Regions from separate parts of the Arthrobacter sp. fls2-241-R2A-172 genome, predicted to be linked through region 1. Evidence: predicted binding sites of a transcription regulator. Region 1 holds the regulator's gene; the other holds the start of a gene.
What was found. The regulator LexA, encoded in region 1, represses DNA repair genes until DNA is damaged. The targets are predictions, from matches to a motif close to TCGAACANNTGTTCGA.
Positions count from the first base shown of each region.

Region 2: QRM57_RS16950 (shikimate dehydrogenase) is a predicted target of LexA. The motif match lies at 6,109-6,124, and genes of this name have one in related genera.

Region 1 covers NZ_JARVTB010000016.1:72,626-82,109, forward strand. The annotation lists gene miaA (tRNA (adenosine(37)-N6)-dimethylallyltransferase MiaA) at 1-338, shown strand, start outside; gene dapF (diaminopimelate epimerase) at 380-1,348, shown strand; gene QRM57_RS19260 (class I SAM-dependent methyltransferase) at 1,329-1,943, opposite strand; gene hflX (GTPase HflX) at 2,441-4,003, shown strand; gene QRM57_RS19270 (ATP-dependent DNA helicase) at 3,996-6,056, shown strand; gene lexA (transcriptional repressor LexA) at 6,082-6,825, opposite strand; gene QRM57_RS19280 (LysM peptidoglycan-binding domain-containing protein) at 7,176-7,535, shown strand; gene QRM57_RS19285 (histidinol-phosphate transaminase) at 7,615-8,733, shown strand; gene hisB (imidazoleglycerol-phosphate dehydratase HisB) at 8,780-9,406, shown strand; gene hisH (imidazole glycerol phosphate synthase subunit HisH) at 9,403-9,484, shown strand, end outside.
Region 2 covers NZ_JARVTB010000012.1:142,292-151,775, forward strand. The annotation lists gene QRM57_RS20990 (DUF1214 domain-containing protein) at 1-135, shown strand, start outside; partial or broken gene QRM57_RS16925 (DUF1254 domain-containing protein) at 233-651, shown strand; gene QRM57_RS16935 (FG-GAP repeat domain-containing protein) at 904-3,570, shown strand; gene QRM57_RS16940 (MFS transporter) at 3,716-5,038, opposite strand; gene QRM57_RS16945 (IclR family transcriptional regulator) at 5,242-6,012, shown strand; gene QRM57_RS16950 (shikimate dehydrogenase) at 6,220-7,137, shown strand; gene QRM57_RS16955 (bifunctional sugar phosphate isomerase/epimerase/4-hydroxyphenylpyruvate dioxygenase family protein) at 7,137-9,008, shown strand; gene pcaH (protocatechuate 3,4-dioxygenase subunit beta) at 9,051-9,484, shown strand, end outside.

The DNA of each region.
Region 1 (9,484 bases):
CTGTACAAATTGGCCTGTCGGTGGACCGTGAGGTCCTCCGGGAACGGCTCGCCCAAAGGGTGCATCGGATGGTTGCGGCCGGACTGCAGGAAGAAGTGGAGCGCCTCGATGCCGCCGGTTTGAGGAACGGCAAGACTGCCTCCCGGGCCTTGGGATACGCCCAATTCCTCAGAGTGCTCGACGGCGAGGCTGACGTCCCCGCTGCCGCTGAGGAGACCATCGTTGCTACGCGGCAGTTCGCCCGGCGTCAGTTGACGTGGTTCCGGGCGGATCCGCGGATCACGTGGTTGGACTGGCAAGACCCCGAGCTAGTGGCCAAGGCAGCAGCTGCGGCCTGACGAATTTCGGACCGGTGAGCCGTGGCAGGTAGCCTAGTGCCATGGACGAAACCGCTTCCCTTTCCGCCGAGCAGCCCGCTGCTGCCGGCGCTTCCGTAACCGCTGCCAGCCTGTCCGGGCTGGCGTTTTCCAAGGGCCACGGAACGGGTAACGACTTCGTCCTTATTGCGGACCCAGGCGACGCCCACGAGATCACCCCGGAGCAGGTCGCCCAGCTATGCGACCGGCACCTCGGCGTTGGGGGAGATGGCCTGATCCGTGCGGTGCCCTCGAGGTTCCTTCCCGAAGGCCGCGCCCTGCTTGAACAGGACCCTGCCGCCGAGTGGTTCATGGACTACCGCAACGGCGACGGTTCCCTGTCGGAGATGTGCGGCAACGGCGTTCGGGTCTTCGTCCATTTCCTCATCGCCGAAAAGCTGGTGGAACTGGGCCCGGGCGAGACTTTGACCATTGGCACCCGTGGCGGCGTCAAGAAGGTCGTGCGCACCGCCACGGGTTATGCCGTGGACATGGGGCCTTGGGAATTCATTTTCCCCAAGGAAGCCACCAGCAAAGCCATGGATGCCCTGGTCAGCGCGGACGGCCTCGAAGTCGCCCGGCCGGGCCTCTCAGTCAGTATGGGAAACCCCCACACGGTGGTCGCACTGGCGGAGCTCAGCGAGCTGACGGCGACCCAGCTGTTCAAGCCTCCTGTCGTGGATCCCAAACCTGCCAACGGAACCAATGTCGAATTCGTCGTTCCCGCCGAACCGCTGGTTGAAGACGGTGTGGGAACCATCACCATGCGTGTCCACGAACGTGGCGTGGGGGAGACGCAGTCATGCGGCACGGGCGCCTGCGCCGCAGCAGTGGCGATCCGTCACTGGGCCGGCAGCACGGCACCGAACGACTGGCACGTCAAGGTACCGGGCGGCGTCGTGGGTGTGAAGTTCTTCCCGGGTGCCGGCGGCCGTGAGCACGTTGAGCTCAGCGGTCCCGCCGTGATCGTAGCTACTGGGACGCTTTCCTGACCCTGATGATCCTGAAGGACTTGGACGTGCTTTCGCGGGACACCGTGAAGGTGCTGTCCAGTTCATCGGCAAGCCAGCGTTGGAGCGAGTCCGACCCCAGGTTTTTCTGGACCACCAACCAAGCGTTTCCACCCGGTGCCAGGCGCGGGAGCCACGTCAAGAGCAGCGTGTGAAGTTCCGCCTTGCCGATCCGGATGGGCGGGTTCGACCAAATCGTGTCGAATTCCAGGTCGGGATCCACTTGGTCGGGAAGGCTGGCCTTCACGTTGTCCAGGCCAAGCGCCGCAGCATTCTCGTTGGTCAGCGTCACGCATCGCTCATTGACGTCCACGGCGTAAACCCGTGCATGGGGAGCCTTCAATCCGAGGGTCAAGGCTATGGGACCCCATCCGCAACCGACATCCAGCAGGTTGCCCTGCGGTGCCGGGGGCGGAACTTCCGAGAAGAGGATCGCCGTGCCCTTGTCCACACCGTCGGGGCTGAAGATACCCGAGGAGGTCTGCAGGTGGCGGGTAGCGCCGGCGAGCTCCACCGTGAGTGGTTTGCGGGTGAAGGGTCCAGCTGGCTGGGCAGTGAAATAGTGTGCAGACTCCATAATTTGCCAGATTAGTGGGCCGACGGCGACATGGGAAACTGCCGCATCCCGCTGATGGATTGACAGTGGCTGCTAAAGTGGAAGTCATGTTCTTGATCTTTGAGTAGTCTGCCGAAACCCGGCACCGCCCGCGATGCAGGCCCGCTTGGCCCCGAGCCAAACGCACGGCCTTTCCGCCCGGCAGGTCCCACCTGGCAAAGTCAGCCACTGCATGGCGCAGCTGACTGACACTGAAGAAGATCACACCATCCAGTGCCCTGGCGTAACCGTTGACGACGGTTGGCAGGAAGAACGGATGTAAATTTCCTTGGTTGCCCCCGGACCTCCGCGCGAACCCTATTTCGTTTGAATCGCAGCGGCCTTCCCTGCCCTGGAGGCACGGCCGCACAGCCCACAGGAGGCCCCTTTTGGCCCAAGCCCGTCAGCCCAGCGCGAATAGCGCCCCATCAAACAGCAAACAGCACTATTCTGGAATAGCCGAACAGTCTAAGGAGACCATGACCACCCAGAAGCACTCCGGATCCGATTCCGACGCCCAGGACATGAGTCCTGAACAAATCCAGGCCGTCATCGATCGGATTCTTTCCAAGGATGTACCTGCGCAGGCATCCAACGACAACGATGCCAACAGCGTGTTCGGCAAGGCGCAGGCGATCTCGACGCTGGACCAGGAACACAGCATTTACGACGGCGACCAGGAAGATCTGGCTGAACGCCGGGCCCTGCGTCGCACGGCCGGGCTTTCCACGGAACTCGAAGACGTCACCGAGGTCGAATACCGGCAGTTGCGCCTTGAGCGCGTCGTCCTTGCCGGCCTGTGGACCGAGGGAACGCTCGCAGACGCAGAGAATTCGCTGCGCGAGCTGGCTGCTTTGGCCGAGACCGCCGGCTCGGAGGTTCTGGATGGTTTGGTCCAGCGCCGTACCAAGCCGGACCCCGGGACTTTCCTGGGATCAGGTAAGGCCCAGGAGCTGAAGGACATCGTGGCAGCCACGGGTGCCGACACCGTGGTGGTCGACACCGAACTGGCACCCTCGCAGCGACGCGGACTCGAAGACATCGTCAAGGTCAAGGTGGTGGATCGCACCACACTGATCCTGGACATCTTCGCCCAGCACGCCAAGAGCCGCGAAGGCAAGGCCCAGGTTGAGTTGGCCCAGCTCGAATACCTCCTCCCGCGTCTCCGTGGTTGGGGCGACTCCATGTCCCGCCAGGCAGGTGGCCAGGTGGGTGGTGCCGGAGCAGGCATGGGTTCACGTGGTCCTGGTGAAACCAAGATCGAACTGGACCGCCGTCGAATCCGCACGCGCATGGCCAAGCTTCGGCGTGAAATCGCCGCGATGAAGCCGGCGCGCGAGACCAAACGTGCCAACCGCCGTCGTAATGCCGTTCCGTCCGTCGCTATTGCCGGGTACACCAACGCAGGTAAGTCCTCGCTGCTGAACCGACTGACCGACGCCGGTGTCCTGGTGGAGAATGCGCTGTTCGCCACGCTGGATCCCACCGTCCGCAAGGCGCAGACCCCGGATGGCATCGGGTACACACTTGCCGACACCGTGGGGTTTGTCCGTTCGCTGCCCACCCAGCTGATCGAGGCCTTCAGGTCCACGCTGGAGGAAGTGGCGGATGCGGACCTGATCCTGCATGTCGTCGACGCTTCGCACCCGGATCCCGAGGGACAGATCGCCGCGGTGCGGGCTGTCTTCACCGAAGTGGATGCGCGCAAGGTCCCGGAAATCATTGTCCTGAACAAGGTGGATGTAGCGGATCCTTTCGTCGTGGAGCGCCTCAAGCAAAAGGAGCCCCGCCATGCGGTGGTTTCCACCCGCACAGGCCAGGGCATCGCGGAATTGCTGGAGGACATCAGCCAGTCGATTCCACGGCCGGGAGTACGCCTTGAGCTGCTGATTCCCTACGACCGTGGCGACATGATCAGCAAGCTGCACAGCTCCGACTCGGAAATCCTGAGCCTTGACCACGAGGAATCCGGGACGCGCGTGGTTGTCATGGTCCGCGAAGGACTGGCAGCCGAACTGGAGTCATTCGTCAGCAATGGTTGAGAAGGTGGCGGCGGACGCCGTCGAGTCGGTGGGCGAAAAGGCCACCCTCGAATTGTTGGACCGGGCTGTTGCCGGCATGGGCGGACAAAGCCGTGCGGGCCAGCACGAGATGGCCAAACACGTTGCCCGGGCGATCGAGACCGGGGAGCATTTGCTCGTCCAGGCGGGGACCGGAACAGGTAAGTCGTTGGCGTACCTGATTCCGTTGATCGCGCATTCGATGGACAGCAACAAACCGACGCTCGTGTCCACCGCCACCTTGGCATTGCAGACCCAGATTGTCGGCCGCGACCTTCCGCGGCTGTTGGAGAGCATTAATCCCGCCCTTGAACGCCCCGTCAACGTGGCGTTGGTGAAGGGCCGGGCAAACTATGTCTGCCGGCAGAAACTTGAGGGCGGCTTCCCCAGCGAGGAGCCCTCCGAAGGGCAACTGTTCTCCCTGGGTGAGGACACCAGCGTTCCGCACTTCGCTGCCTCCATGGGCGGGCCGCAGTCGCAGCTCGGCAAGGAAGTGGTCCGACTTCGCGAGTGGGCCGAGAAGACATCCACCGGTGATCGCGACGAACTCATGCCCGGAGTCACCGACCGTGCGTGGCGGCAGGTTTCGGTCACGTCCATGGAGTGTCTCGGCGCGCAGAAATGCCCGTTGGCTGAGGAATGCTTCAGCGAACTCGCGCGGTCCCGTGCGGCTGAGGCCGATGTCGTCGTCACCAATCACGCGATGCTGGCCGTGAGTGCTTTTGAGGGATTGGCCGTGCTCCCCGAGTACGACGTCGTGGTGGTCGATGAGGCCCACGAACTTCAGGACCGCGTGACCGGAGCCGTGTCCGGTCAGCTGTCCGTGGCCATGGTCCATGCTGCAGCGTCCAGTGCGCGCAAGCACACGGCCATTACTGTGGATGCCCTCAACGCTGCGGCTGACCGGCTGGATATGGCCATCGCAGGCGTGCCTAATGGCTTGTTGCCCAACGGACTCAACGACGAACAGCTCGACTGCCTTGACCAGTTGCGCGACGCCACACGCGCGGCCCTCTCGGATTCGAAGACGGACTCTTCCAACGCGGTCGACGGCGGTCGGCAACTGGCGCGCTCACGGCTCATGCTCATCCTGGAATTGTGCGAACGCCTGCTCGCCGCCAAGGAGAACAGGGAAGTGGTGTGGTTCTCGCGAAACAGCAACTTCGACCCCCAGCAGGGCTACTCCCAGCCTGATGAAACAGCACCCGCCCTCATTAACATTGCGCCGTTGAGCGTCGCAGGCCGTTTGCGTGAAGGCCTTTTTGCCGGCCACACGGTGGTCCTCACCTCCGCCACGCTGGCCATAGGCGCGGCTTTTGAACCGGCCGCCGGTGGCTTGGGCCTGATCGGTGACGGCGCCCCGAGCTGGACGGGCATCGATGTGGGGTCGCCTTTCGACTACCCCAAGCAGGGTGTGCTCTATGTGGCCAAGCACCTGCCCAAGCCTGGTCGGGGTACATCGCCGGAAGCCCTTGACGAGTTGGAAGACCTGATCAGGGCCTCGGGTGGGGGAGCGCTCTGCCTGTTCTCCTCACGGAGGGCGGCCGAGGAAGCGGCCGATGCCATGCGGCTCCGCCTTGACGTCGACATCCTTTGCCAGGGTGAGTCCACCATGGCTGCGCTGGTCAAGCAGTTCGCGGACGAGCCGGACACCTGCCTGTTCGGCACCATGTCCCTGTGGCAGGGGGTGGACGTTCCGGGCGGCTCCTGCCGGCTGGTGGTCATAGACCGAATTCCCTTCCCACGTCCGGACGACCCCCTGATGACCGCCCGTTCACGGGCGGTCGCGCAGTCCGGCGGAAACGGATTCATGGCCGTGTCGGCCACCCACGCGGCCATTCGGTTGGCCCAGGGAGCTGGACGCCTGATCCGATCAACCGGTGACAAGGGTGTGGTGGCTGTACTGGACTCCAGGCTCTCCACAGAACGCTACGGCGGGTTCCTTCGGGCTGCCCTGCCGCCATTCTGGGCCACAACCGACCGCAAAGTAGTCCGAGGTGTCCTGGAGCGCCTGGGGTCGGAAAAGGCCTCCTAGGGGCTCCTCAGGACCCGCGTGAGGGCTAGAGGGAGCGCAGCACAGAGACGACTTTGCCCATGATGGTGGCTTGGTCGCCAAGGATGGGCTCGTACTGGGTGTTCTGGGGGAGCAGCCACGTATGTCCGTCGCGCTGCCGGAAGGTTTTCACGGTTGCTTCGTCGTCCAGGAGTGCGGCGACGATGTCTCCGTTGATGGCGTCGTTCTGGCGTCGCACCACTACCCAGTCCCCGTCGCAGATGGCCGCGTCAATCATGGAATCTCCGGCGACCTTGAGCATGAACAGCTCGCCATGCCCTACGAGTTGCCGCGGGAGGGGGAGTACGTCCTCCACGGTCTGGTCGGCCAGGATGGGACCACCGGCGGCGATGCGGCCCACCAGCGGAACCATCGCTGTATCGCTGGCGCTGGCCAGTTCCGTCACAGCGAGTCCGCCCGTGCTGCGAAGCGCCGTGGGTGCTTCGACGCCGGGGATAGGACCGCCGTCCAGGGTCAAGGGCATCAGGACTTCCATGGCCCGGGGACGCTTTGGATCGCGGCGGAGGTACCCGAGCTTTTCCAATTGGGACAGCTGGTGGGTGACGCTGGAGAGGCTGGCAAGGCCGACGGTGTCACCGATCTCACGCATGCTGGGCGGGTATCCGTTGTCATTCACGGACCTCTGGATGGTCTCCAGGATCTTCTTCTGACGGACGGTCAGGCTCTTGGGGCTCTTTTGAGGCTGTTGGCTCCGCAGGGGTACCGCGCCGCCCGTGGCTTTCGCTGCCATGTTCGCCAATGCCTTTCCATTCCGTCCCCGGTGTGTGTCCGGGGATGTCGGGCCCGCAAAAATGTCAGACCCTCCTGTTCCACTGAAACAGTGCTGTTTCTTCACTCAAACGTAGGGCAGCCACCGGCGTTTATCAAACATTTGTTCTAGCGAGTCTCGACACCGTTCGTTGATAAGTGCTAAAAATGTCATAGCAAGGTTCGAATATGTGTTCTATAAACCTGACGCTGAGCCCCGTTGTTCGAAGAAAGTGTTCGAACAAGCAAGGGCCGGCACAGGAGAACACCAAGAATTGGCAGCCAGGCGCCGGGCATCCGGCTCATTGGCAATAGCTCAGAAGGGCTCAGCTCATGTCCGCAATCACTACGTTCGCTGATTTCCGCACCACCCAGGCTCCCGCTCGCCTGCGCCTGACCCGTCGGGGGCGGATTGTGTTCTTCGGCATCCCCGCTATGTTGCTGGTGGCTGCGCTGCTGAGCCTTGCCGGTTTCATCACCGCGCCCGCAAAGGCCTCCGACTCGCAGTCTCAGCTTCGACCTCCAGTCGCCGTTACAGTCACTGTCCAGCCGGGCCAGTCCCTGTGGGGTATTGCAGGCGCGGCAGCTCCTGAGCGGGATCCCCGCGATGTCATCTCGGAAATCATCCAGCTCAATGACCTTCGTGGCGGCCGTATCCAGCCCGGTCAGCAGCTCTTCGTGCCCGCCAACTAAGTGCCGGACCCCGCGCGAAACGGGAGTGGCCCGGCGTCACAGTTAGTTGGCGGTCGCAGCGGCCCCTTAAACTGACTGGGTGAGTGAGCAGCTTGAGCGACTTGACCGACTTCCCCTCCGGACCAACCTGCGTGGACTGAGCCCCTACGGCGCACCGCAGCTTGATGTCCCCATTTTGCTGAACGTCAACGAGAACACCCATGGCGTCCCGGCCGATGTGCAGGCCGCCATTACGGAGGCCGTCGCCGCTGCTGCCACTGGTTTGAACCGCTACCCCGACCGCGAGTTCACTGAGCTCCGCGAATCGCTGGCCGAGTACTTGGGTCATGGTCTTTCCCGTGACAACATCTGGGCGGCCAATGGATCGAACGAGGTCCTCCAGCAGATACTCCAGGCATTTGGTGGTCCTGGTCGCAAGGCGTTGGGTTTTCCTCCCACGTATTCCATGTACCCGCTTCTCGCCAGCGGCACGGACACGGAATATGTCCGGGGAGTCCGGGCCGACGACTACGGACTGGACGCGCAATCGGCCGCTGACCAGGTCCGGGAGACCGGCGCCAACATCGTTTTCCTGTGTTCTCCCAACAACCCCACCGGGACGGGGCTCGGGCTGGACGTCGTTGAGGCGGTCTACGAAGCCGGCGAAGCGAGCCAGGCGATCGTAATCGTTGACGAGGCCTACCACGAGTTTGCGCACGACAACACGCCCAGCGCCCTGACTCTGCTGCCAGGACGGGAACGGCTGATCGTCTCGCGGACCATGAGCAAAGCCTTTGCCTTGGCCGGCGCGCGCCTGGGTTACATGGCCGCCGCGCCGGAGGTTACGGATGCGATCAGGCTGGTCCGGCTTCCGTACCACCTCTCGGCCATTACGCAGGCAACCGCCCTCGCGGCGCTGAGCCACAGGGAAGCGCTGATGGCCGATGTCGAGGACATCAAAGTCCAGCGCGACCGCATTGTCACCGAGTTGCTGCGGATGGGCCTCAAGCCTGCCGCATCGGACTCCAATTACGTCTTCTTTGGCGGCCTCGAGGACCCGCAGACCATTTGGCAGGGCTTGCTCGATGCCGGAGTGCTGATCCGTGACGTAGGAATTCCGGGCCACTTGCGGGTGACCGCCGGGACTGAGCCGGAAACCACGGCCTTCCTTGTTGCCTTGGAAGGCCTTTTGGACAGCCAAGCATCACGGCCCGCCTAAACTTGTCAATAGACCCCATCCAACTTTTGTGTAGAAGGACGTCCCAATGAGCGAAACCGGCGCCACGCCGTCCGCTGCCCGCACCGCGCGCATGGAGCGCACCACCAGCGAATCCTCCGTTTTGGTGGAGATCAACCTGGACGGCTCCGGTGTCTCGGACATCAGCACCTCGGTTCCCTTCTATGACCACATGTTGACGGCATTGTGCAAGCACTCCCTGATTGACATGACTGTCAAGGCCACGGGTGATACCCACATCGACGCCCACCACACCGTGGAGGATGTAGCCATTACCTTCGGCGAGGTCCTGCGGACTGCCCTGGGAAACAAGGCCGGGATCCGTCGCTTCGGTGAGGCAACCGTTCCCTTGGACGAAGCCCTCGCCCACGCGGTGGTTGATGTTTCGGGACGGCCCTACCTGGTGCATGGCGGTGAGCCTGCGGGCCAGGAATACCACCTCATTGGCGGACACTTCACGGGCTCGCTGACCCGTCACGTTTTTGAAGCCATTACCCTGCACGCGGGTATCTGCCTGCACATGCGGGTGCTCGCGGGGCGCGACCCGCACCACATCGTGGAAGCCCAGTTCAAGGCGTTCGCACGGGCCCTTCGTGCCGCAGTTGAATCAGACCCGAGGGTCGAGGGAATCCCCTCAACAAAGGGAGCGCTATGAGCAGCCAGGTCCTCAAGGACGGTGCGGTTACCGACACCGTGGCCGTCATCAAGCCGTCCTCACCGGAAGGCAAGCCCA
Region 2 (9,484 bases), on a different contig from region 1:
CTGAACTGGGTGGCGACACCTCGCGGTCTGTTTCGGCTCATGCTCCGCGTCTATTCACCCGGAGCCGCTATCGTTAGCGGTCGATACGAGCCTCCCCCGGTTTTGCGGGTGCCGTCCACGCCGGTGCCGTCATGAATCGCCTCATCCTGAAGTACGGCGCTGGCCGCGGATCACAGTCAGCGGGTTCAAACGAATAATTGTCCGGCGAGGGCTGGGCGGCGGACCGATCCCGGTGAACACGCTGTACGCCGTCCCTGAGAGAGCATCTGAGTCCGCCTTGGCAGGGAGCGTCAACGCTACCGGCACAGATGAACTCCTTTACTTTGGTGGCTGGTTGGATGTCAGTGCCGGACCACAAGTGCTGCACGTGCCCGAGATGAGGCAGCGCTATTACAGTGTCCAGTTCACGGACGCGGCCAGTGGCTCGAACTTTGCCTACGTGGGCAAACGCACTACCGGAACGGCCACCGGCGACTTCTTACTCTGCGCAGCCAAATGGCCCGGCGATACCCACCAGGCATGACCCGGATCGACCTGCCCCACAACTCGGCGCTGCTCATCGGCCGGGTCTTCGCAGCCAACGACGAGGACCGCAACACAGCCTACGAACTCGCGAAACAGATCCGGCTCACACCGGCAAATAGGCCTTGAGCCGCCATACCCCATCCCGCGGGCCCCACGCGGGTCCAAGGATTGTCCCGGATCTCCCCCACCGGAGACCCTCAAAGCCCCCCACCCGAAGCTACAAAGACTCGCCGACGTTACGCGCGCATGTGCGCAGGGTACTGTCGAGCCGCCTGTAACCTGACTGTGGTTCTTGAGACTCACAGGAACCACAGGCTCCGTTCCCCAGGAGATTCAATGGGAGTTTTGCGGCGATCCATCGCGTTGTCCACAGGTCTAATGGTTTTTGCCACTGGTCTGTTTTTCGTTCAGGCTCCGGCCACGGCCGTGCCGGTTCCGGGGCCGGACAATCCGAATGTCCGGTTCGTGGAGGGGACGCCACACTCGGACCATACTTTCGAAGGACCCGACGCTTCGCCGTCGGACACCGCGCCGGACAACACGGTGGCGGCCACCGGGCCCAGCGGCGACATCCGAGTGCGGTTGGTGACGGCAAAGCTTGCAGACAACGGCAACCCCGTTTCCATGGCCGGTGCCGAGAATGCCGTGGTGTCCACCAGTAATTACTGGAAGGCCATGACGAACAACAAGCTCTCCATGACCGTCAACAGCAGGGTGGAGGGCTTCCAGTCGAAGGCCCGCTCAGCGGACAGCTACGGCACCATCATTTCCACGATCACCAGCGAGCTTCAATGGTCGGCCAGTCCGTACACCGCCCTGGTCATCTTCATCCCCACGTCCACGCTGTCCGGCAACGCGTTGGGGGCCGGGTACAGCAGCGGAGCCTACAGTGGTCGGGTTCTCATGCCGCAGCTCAGCAACTTCTCGAACAACGTGATGAGCCACGAGTTCGGTCATGTCATCGGCCTGATGCACGCAGACGCACTGCAGTGCGGCAGCGGCGCATCCGACGTCGGCGTTAACAGCGACGGACGTTTTACGGACCCCTCCTGCTACATCCGCGAGTACGGCGACACCACCGACCTCATGGGCGCAGCGCAGTACGCCCAACCCGTAGTCAGTTCAACGTTTTGGGATTATGCGCGGCTGGGACGCGGCGACGAAATCCGTGACGTCGGAGTGGCCACAGGCGTCAAGAGCTACACGCTGAAGCCCTGGGGCGGCACCGACGCGCAGCGTGCCATCAAGTTCACCGACCCCATCAGCAAAGAGGTCTATTACCTGGAGTTGAGGGAACCAGCCGGCTACGACAGCTATTTGGGCGACGCCGGCAGGCCGCAGGGCAACATGGGCGTAAAGGTTGTCCAGCGGGGCGGTGCCACCATTGCCTCGTCGCTGATCCTGATGCCGTCAACGGTGCCCTTTACCGAGCCTTACTACGCCAAGAACCACGCATGGCAGGCGGGCAGCACGTTCACGACATACACCGGGACCCAGGTGACCATTAATGCGGTCAGTAAGACATCGGCGTCGGTGACCATCAACGCTGACGTCAACTTGAAAACGCGCATCAGCTTCTCTGCTGGCGATTTTGACGGCGACAAGCTGGCCGACGTCGTTTCCCGCGAAGCGGACGGGTCACTGGTCCTCTTCGCGGGCCTCCCCGGCAACCGCCTTGAGGATCCAGTGCGGATCGGCACCGGCTGGGACATTTTCAACTCGGTGTTCGGCACTTCCGATTTCAACGGTGACGGTTTCGCGGACATCATGGCGCGCGCCAGCGATGGCACGCTTTGGCTTTATCCGGGCAACGGAAAGGGTGGCTTCCTGCCGCGGGCGCAGATCGGTGTCGGCTGGCAGGGCTTCACGAAGTTGGTTGCTCCGGGCGATTTCAATGGTGACGGCTGGAGCGACGTCATCGCCGCCGACAGCGAAGGCCTGCTCTGGCTATATCCAGGCAACGGCTCGGGTGGTTTCCTTCCGCCCATTCGGATCGGTCAAGGGTGGGACGTCTTCACCAGCCTCGCCCCGGCCGGTACCTTCGGCGGCGGTTCGGCAGGGCTCCTCGCCCGCTCCGCTGATGGAACGCTCTTTTCCTACCCGGGGGATGGCAAGGGCGCTTTCCTGCCGCGTTCCGCCGTCGGGAGCGGTTGGAACCTGGCAGGCGACATCATGGGCGGGCAGGACTTTACGGGTGACAGGATCGCAGATGTCCTCGGCAATGGTTCCGCGATGACCCTCTATCCAGGCGACGGCTCCGGCTTCGCCGACCGCCTGACCATCGGCACCGGTTGGAACCAATTCAGCCAGGTGTGGGAGGCAGGCGACTTCGACGGCGATGGGGTTGCGGACATTCTTGCCCGCGCCACCAATGGTGTGTTGTGGCTGTATCCCGGGAACGGTTCGGGTGGCTTCCTGCCGCGCGTGCAGGTGGGATCCGGCTGGAACGTCTTCACTTCCGTGGTCAGTGCAGGAGATTTCGACGGCGATGCCCACCCTGATCTTGTTGCACGGGCGTCGGACGGTTCACTGTGGCTGTATCCGACCGACGGCAAAGCCCAGTTCCTGGCCCGGAGGCAGATCGGCGAGGGCTGGCAAGGGTTCACGCAGTTGCTGGCACCTGGGGACTTCACGGGTGATGGCCGCGCGGACATTGTGGGGCAGACTGCCGACGGCGTTTTGTGGGTGTACCCCGGGAACGGTGCCGGCGGATTCCTTGCCCGCAAGCAGATCGGCACGGGCTGGGACATGTTCAACCTGGTCTTGCAGGCCGGCGACTTCAACGGCGACGGCAAGGAAGACCTCCTTGGACGTGCCCCGGATGGTGGACTGTGGCTTTATCCGGGCAATGGCTCGGGCGGGTTCCTCGCGCGTTCGTACCTGGGATCCGGATGGAACATGTTCTCCAACATCGCGGCCTTGGGCAACGGATTCACAGGCACTGGGGACCCGTCCGTGGTGGGCGTAGCCAGCGACGGGACCTTGCTGCTCTACTCCGGTACCGGTGCGGGCCAGTTCAAGCCGGTCTCGCTGAACCCGCGGTAGTTCCCTGTGGGTGTCCCGGGGTTGCGCTCCTTCCCGGTTACCGTTCTCGCCGCCAGTGTTCGGACAGCAAAATGCCCGGAATGTCGAGGGACATTCCGGGCACTTCGTGGGCTGGTGGCCACTAAGTGGGCAGGAACGTTGCGAGCTACTTGCGCAGCCCGAGTTCCGCGGTGGGAACCTTGGCTGATTCGCGGGCCGTCATCGCGGAGACTGCTGCGATGGCACAAATCACTGCGGTGAAGATGGAGATCTGGACCCATCCGCCGGGCTTGGTCCCGCCAAGTGCAGTCACGATCGCCGGAGCGAATCCTGCCATGAGGAAGCCGAGCTGGGTGCCGATGGCCAGGCCCGAGAAGCGGACCTTCGTGCTGAACATTTCCCCGTAGAAGGAAGGCCATACGGCGTTCGCTGCTGCGTATCCGAAGGCGAAGTAGACCACGGAGACCAGGAACATGAGTGGAACATTGCCGCCTTCGAGGGTCAGCAGGAACACCGGGGTCATGATGGCGCTGGCGATGGCTCCGTAGATGAAGACGGGCTTCCGGCCGATCTTGTCCGCGAGCTTACCGAACAATGGTTGGGTTCCGAGGGCTACGACGTTGGCCGCAACAACCAACCACAGCGTGATGGTGCTGTTGACGTGCGCCACATCCTGGGCGTACTTGATGGCGAGGGTGCCGAACACGGTGCTGACGGCGGCGATGAAGGCGCAGCAAACGACCCGGAGGACATCGCGCCAGTGCAGGCGAAGGAGGTCGGCGACGGGAAGCTTGGAGATCTGGTTGTTCTTCTTGGCCTCCGCGAATGCCGGCGGCTCGTGAAGGGTGCGGCGGATGAAGAAGGCCACAATGACCACCACGGCGCTGAGCCAGAAGGGGATGCGCCAGCCGATGCCGTACTTGATCTCGTCCGGCAATGCCACCACGGGAATGAAGACGAGGGCCGCAAGGATCTGGCCGCCCTGCGTACCGGTCAGGGTCCACGACGTGAAGAACGCGCGGCGGTTGTCCGGAGCGTGCTCAAGGGTCATCGATGATGCGCCGGCCTGCTCACCTGCGGCCGAAAGACCCTGGGCAAGGCGGGCGAGGACCAGCAGCACGGGTGCCCACCAGCCGATGGTCTTGAAGTCCGGGAGGCAGCCGATGACGAACGTTGCCGCACCCATGAGCACCAGGGTGAACATGAGGACTTTTTGGCGGCCGATCCTGTCGCCGAAGTGGCCAAGGATGATGGCGCCGATGGGGCGGGCGACGTAGGCGAAGCCAAAGGTCGCGAAGGACATGATGGATGCGTTGGCATCAGCGTCCGGGAAGAAGACGTGCGGGAAAATCAGTGCTGCCGCCGAGCCGAAGATGAAGAAATCGTAGTATTCGACGGCGCTGCCCAGGAAGCTGGCGAGGGCTGCTTTGCGGGGTGTTCCGGTGATGGTTTCAGTGCCTGGCGTCGCTGACGGCATTGTTTGGCTCATTGGGTGTTCCTTCTGTGACGACGATGTCGCGGATCTAGCGTCTGTGGGAGACCAGAGCGAGGTGCGGCCAGATCATCCCTCAAAGTAACCACATGGTGAGAGCTACTTGTGCAATACAGCAATAGTGGCTGTGAGTGCGGTCACTTGTCAACAGATGTCCCCACCATCTAGAAATAGCTCTCACCATGTGAGAGCATCGAACCATGAGTGTGAAAGACGACACAAAGACCGACATGGTCGGCAAGGCCCTGAGCCTGTTGGTATTGCTTGGCGAAGAACCACGTGGGGCCAGTGCAGCGGACTTGGCGAGGAGTGCGGGCCTCCCGTTCAGCACTACCTACCGCCTGCTGGGATCCCTGACCCGCGACGGTTTCGTCGATTACGAACCCGACGGAAGGCGGTATCACCTGGGCCTGCGGGTATTCCAGCTGGGCCAGCGGGTATCGAACCACCACGGCTTCGCGGCCACAGCCTTGCCGGTCCTCCAGCGGGTCACCGAGCGCACCCATGAGGCCACCATCCTGTCCGTCCGGGATGGAAACCATCACCTGACGGTGAACAAGGTGGACGGACCCAAGACGTTCCGCGTCACCAGCGACCCCGGCCACCTGGGAGCGTTGCATACAACCTCAGTGGGCAAGGCGATTGTGGCTTTCGAGGAGGAAATCGAGCGCAAGCGACTCCTGGAGGAGCTTCCGTTGGAGGCGCTCACGGAGCACTCCATCACAGATCGTGACGCATTCCGCGCTGAGATCGAGCAGGTGCGCCGCCAGGGCTACGCAGTGATGGACGAGGAAAACGAAATCGGCATGCGCGCCGTCGCCGTTCCCGTCCTCAATTCCCAGGGCCACGCTTTCGCGTCCTTGGCCACGGCCGTGCCGGTCTTCCGGCTCACCATGGAGGAGCTCATCGCGCACGTCCCCACATTGCAAGAGGCCGCGGCCGAACTCGCGGCCCGCCTGCCGAGGCGCTGATCCCTCGTTGTGAGGCCAGCTTTGCGCGCTAAATCCCAGGAATACCACGCAGAGCGGGCCCCACAACGCGAACCGTAACTAGTGTTTGTTCGCGATAAGAACAAGCGTGCGGAATATGAACATCTGTAGTAACGTAAATAACACCCGGCACGCGGCGCCCAGAAAACGCCACTTGTCCGCGGTGCTGAAGTTAGAAGGAGCTTGAGGATGAGCAACCGAGCCGAATCCGTTCTGGTGGGCCTGATAGGCGAAGGCGTCATGCCCTCGCTCACTCCGCCCATGCATGAACGCGAAGCCGATGTGCAGGGCCTTCGCTTGCTGTACCGCCCCGTCGACCTGCTTGAACTCGCATTGCCGGCCACCGCCGTCGGGGATCTCCTGACCGCCGCCCAGCGCATGGGCTTCAACGGCTTGAACATCACGCACCCCTGCAAGCAGCTGGTGATGAAGCACCTCGACGAAATTTCCGACGACGCCGCGCGCCTGGGTGCCGTCAATACGGTCCTGGTTCAGGACGGCCGGTTCATCGGACACAACACGGACTTCTCCGGCTTTGGCTCGGCGCTCGCCGACGGACTTCCGGACGCGAAACTCAACCGCGTCGTCCAGTTGGGCGCTGGCGGCGCCGGGTCCGCCGTCGCCTACGCACTGCTTACGGCAGGCGTCAAGGAACTGGACCTGGTGGACATGGATGCGGACCGGGCGGCTGAGCGCGCCGCGGAACTCGGCGAGCTCTTTCCGGAAGCGAGCGTCACGCCGCGCACGCCGGACGAACTCCCACAGCTCATGCCCAGCGCTGACGGCTTGGTTCACTGCACGCCCATTGGCATGGCCGCCCACCCGGGCCTGCCGTTGGACATCGAACTCCTGGAGCCGCGGCACTGGGTTGCGGACATCGTGTATCGCCCCATCGAAACGCAGCTGGTCCGCGAGGCCCGGGCCAAGGGCTGCGCCGTCCTCGACGGCGGTCGCATGGCGGTCGGTCAGGCCGCAGACGCCTTCCAACTCATCACGGGACGCGTTGCGGACCGTGAGCGGATGCGGGCCCACTTCCTGGAGCTGATCGCCTTGGAAGACACCGCTGCCACCCTCAACGTGGGCACCCTGGCAAAGGCTTCCCGCTGATGCGCACCGGAATCGCCACCGTCTGCCTGTCCGGCACGCTGAAAGAGAAGATGCAGGCCTGCGCCATTGCGGGCTTTGACGGCATCGAGATCTTCGAGCAGGACCTGGTCACCTCATCCCTCAGCCCGGAGGAAGTCCGGAAGATGGCCGCCGATCTCGGCTTGGGCCTTGACCTCTACCAGCCGTTCCGGGATTTCGACGGCGTCACTCCGGACCTGCTGAAGGCCAACCTCAAGCGTGCAGAGGCAAAGTTCAACCTGATGGAACGCCTTGGCATGGACACCATCCTGGTGTGCTCCAACGTGGCCACGGCAACCATTGACGACGACCAGCTGCGGGCTGAACAGCTCGCCGAACTCGCGGCGCTGGCCGGGGACCACGGCGTGAAGGTTGCCTACGAAGCCTTGGCCTGGGGCAAGTACGTCAACGACTACGAGCACGCTTACCGCCTGGTTGAGATGGTGGACCACCCCAACCTCGGCACCTGCCTGGACTCGTTCCACATCCTTTCCCGCGACTGGGACACCGCGCCCATCGAGGACATCGATGCGGAAAAAATCTTCTTCGTCCAGGTGGCCGATGCCCCCAAGCTCTCCATGGATGTCCTCTCCTGGAGCCGGCACTACCGGGTTTTCCCCGGGGAGGGACAGTTCGAGCTCGCCAAGTTCATGGGCCACGTTGTCCGGGCAGGCTACACGGGCCCGGTTTCCCTTGAAGTGTTCAACGACGTGTTCCGCCAGTCCGACGTTGAGCGGACCGCAGTGGATGCCATGCGCTCGCTGATCTGGCTGGAGGAGCAGAGCGCCAAGTGGCTCGCGAGCACCCCAACAGCAGCGGCACCGGAAGGCAAAGCCGCCACCCGCCGTCGTTATCCCATGGAACTTGCCACGCTGCCCAAGGTGAACGAACCCGCCGGCTTCAACTTCGCCGAGGTCAAGGCTGACGACACCGCGCAGCTCGAGAAGCTCCTGGGCCAACTCGGATTCGAGTTCGAGGGCCGCCACCGCACCAAGGACGTCCAGCTCTGGACCATGGGCCAGGCGCGCGTGATCATCAACGAACAAGCACCGCACCATGCGGAACCGGCTATCGCCGCTTTGGGGTTCGACGTCGATTCGCCAGTGCTTGCCTCCGCTCGCGCCCAGCAACTCAAGGCCCCTGTGGTGGCCCGCAAGGTCCAGGCCGACGAAGAGGTGTTCCAGGGCATCTCAGCGCCGGACTCCACCGAGATCTTCCTCTGCCAAGGCAGCCCGGACGGGACCGCCGCATGGACGCACGAATTTGGTGAGGGGCTGGAGCACGCCGGCGCCGGCCAAACAGCGGTCATCGACCACGTGAACCTGGCCCAGCCGTGGCAGCACTTCGATGAGGCTGTCCTCTTCTACACCAGTGCGTTGGCCTTGGAACCGCAGCCCTTCGCCGAGGTTCCGAGCCCCAGCGGCCTGGTCCGCTCCCAAGTCATGCAGACTGGCAACAAAGCCGTGCGGCTGGTGCTGAACCTCGCGCCGGCGCAGCAGGCCGAAAAGGCACGCAAAACGTACCAGGAACACATCGCCTTCGCCGTGGACGACCTCGTGGCAACAGCCCGGTCCGCCCGCGATCGGGGGTTGGAGTTCCTGCAGATTCCGGCCAACTACTACGAGGACCTGGATGCCCGGTTCGATCTTGAACCCGGATTCCTGGCCACCCTCAAGGAACTGAACCTCCTGTATGACCGGGACGCCAGCGGCGAATTCCTCCACTTCTACACCGCCACAGTGGGCAGTGTGTTCTTCGAAATGGTGGAGCGGCGCGGCAACTACGACGGCTACGGTGCGCCCAACGCCCCGGTGCGCCACGCCGTCCAATACGACTCGCTCCACCGGGCATAGCCGCCCGGACTAAACCGAAACCACAAATGAAAGGAGCCGGCTGTGCCGCAAGACCACACCGCACAAGCTCTCGAAACCGAGGAACTCGTGCCGCCAGCTGAGCCACACGCCGCGCACGACACCAAGAAGGTGGAAACCCAGGCAGATCTCAGTGCTGAGATCCAGGCCATCGGCAACCGCTACGCCCAGGCCGTCAAGGACGGCAAGGGGCCCGAAACCATGCCCCGGCTGGACTACGCCCCGTACCGCAGCAGCATCCTGCGCCACCCCACCAAGAGCCTGCACCACGCGGACCCGGAGACCATCGAGCTCTACTCGCCGGCGTTCGGCCACCAAGATGTTCACGCGCTGGAATCGGACCTGACCATCCAGCACAACGGCGAGCCCCAGGGTGAGCGCATCATCGTTGCCGGCCGTGTCCTCGATGGCGACGGACGCCCGGTTGCCGGGCAACTCGTGGAAATCTGGCAGGCCAA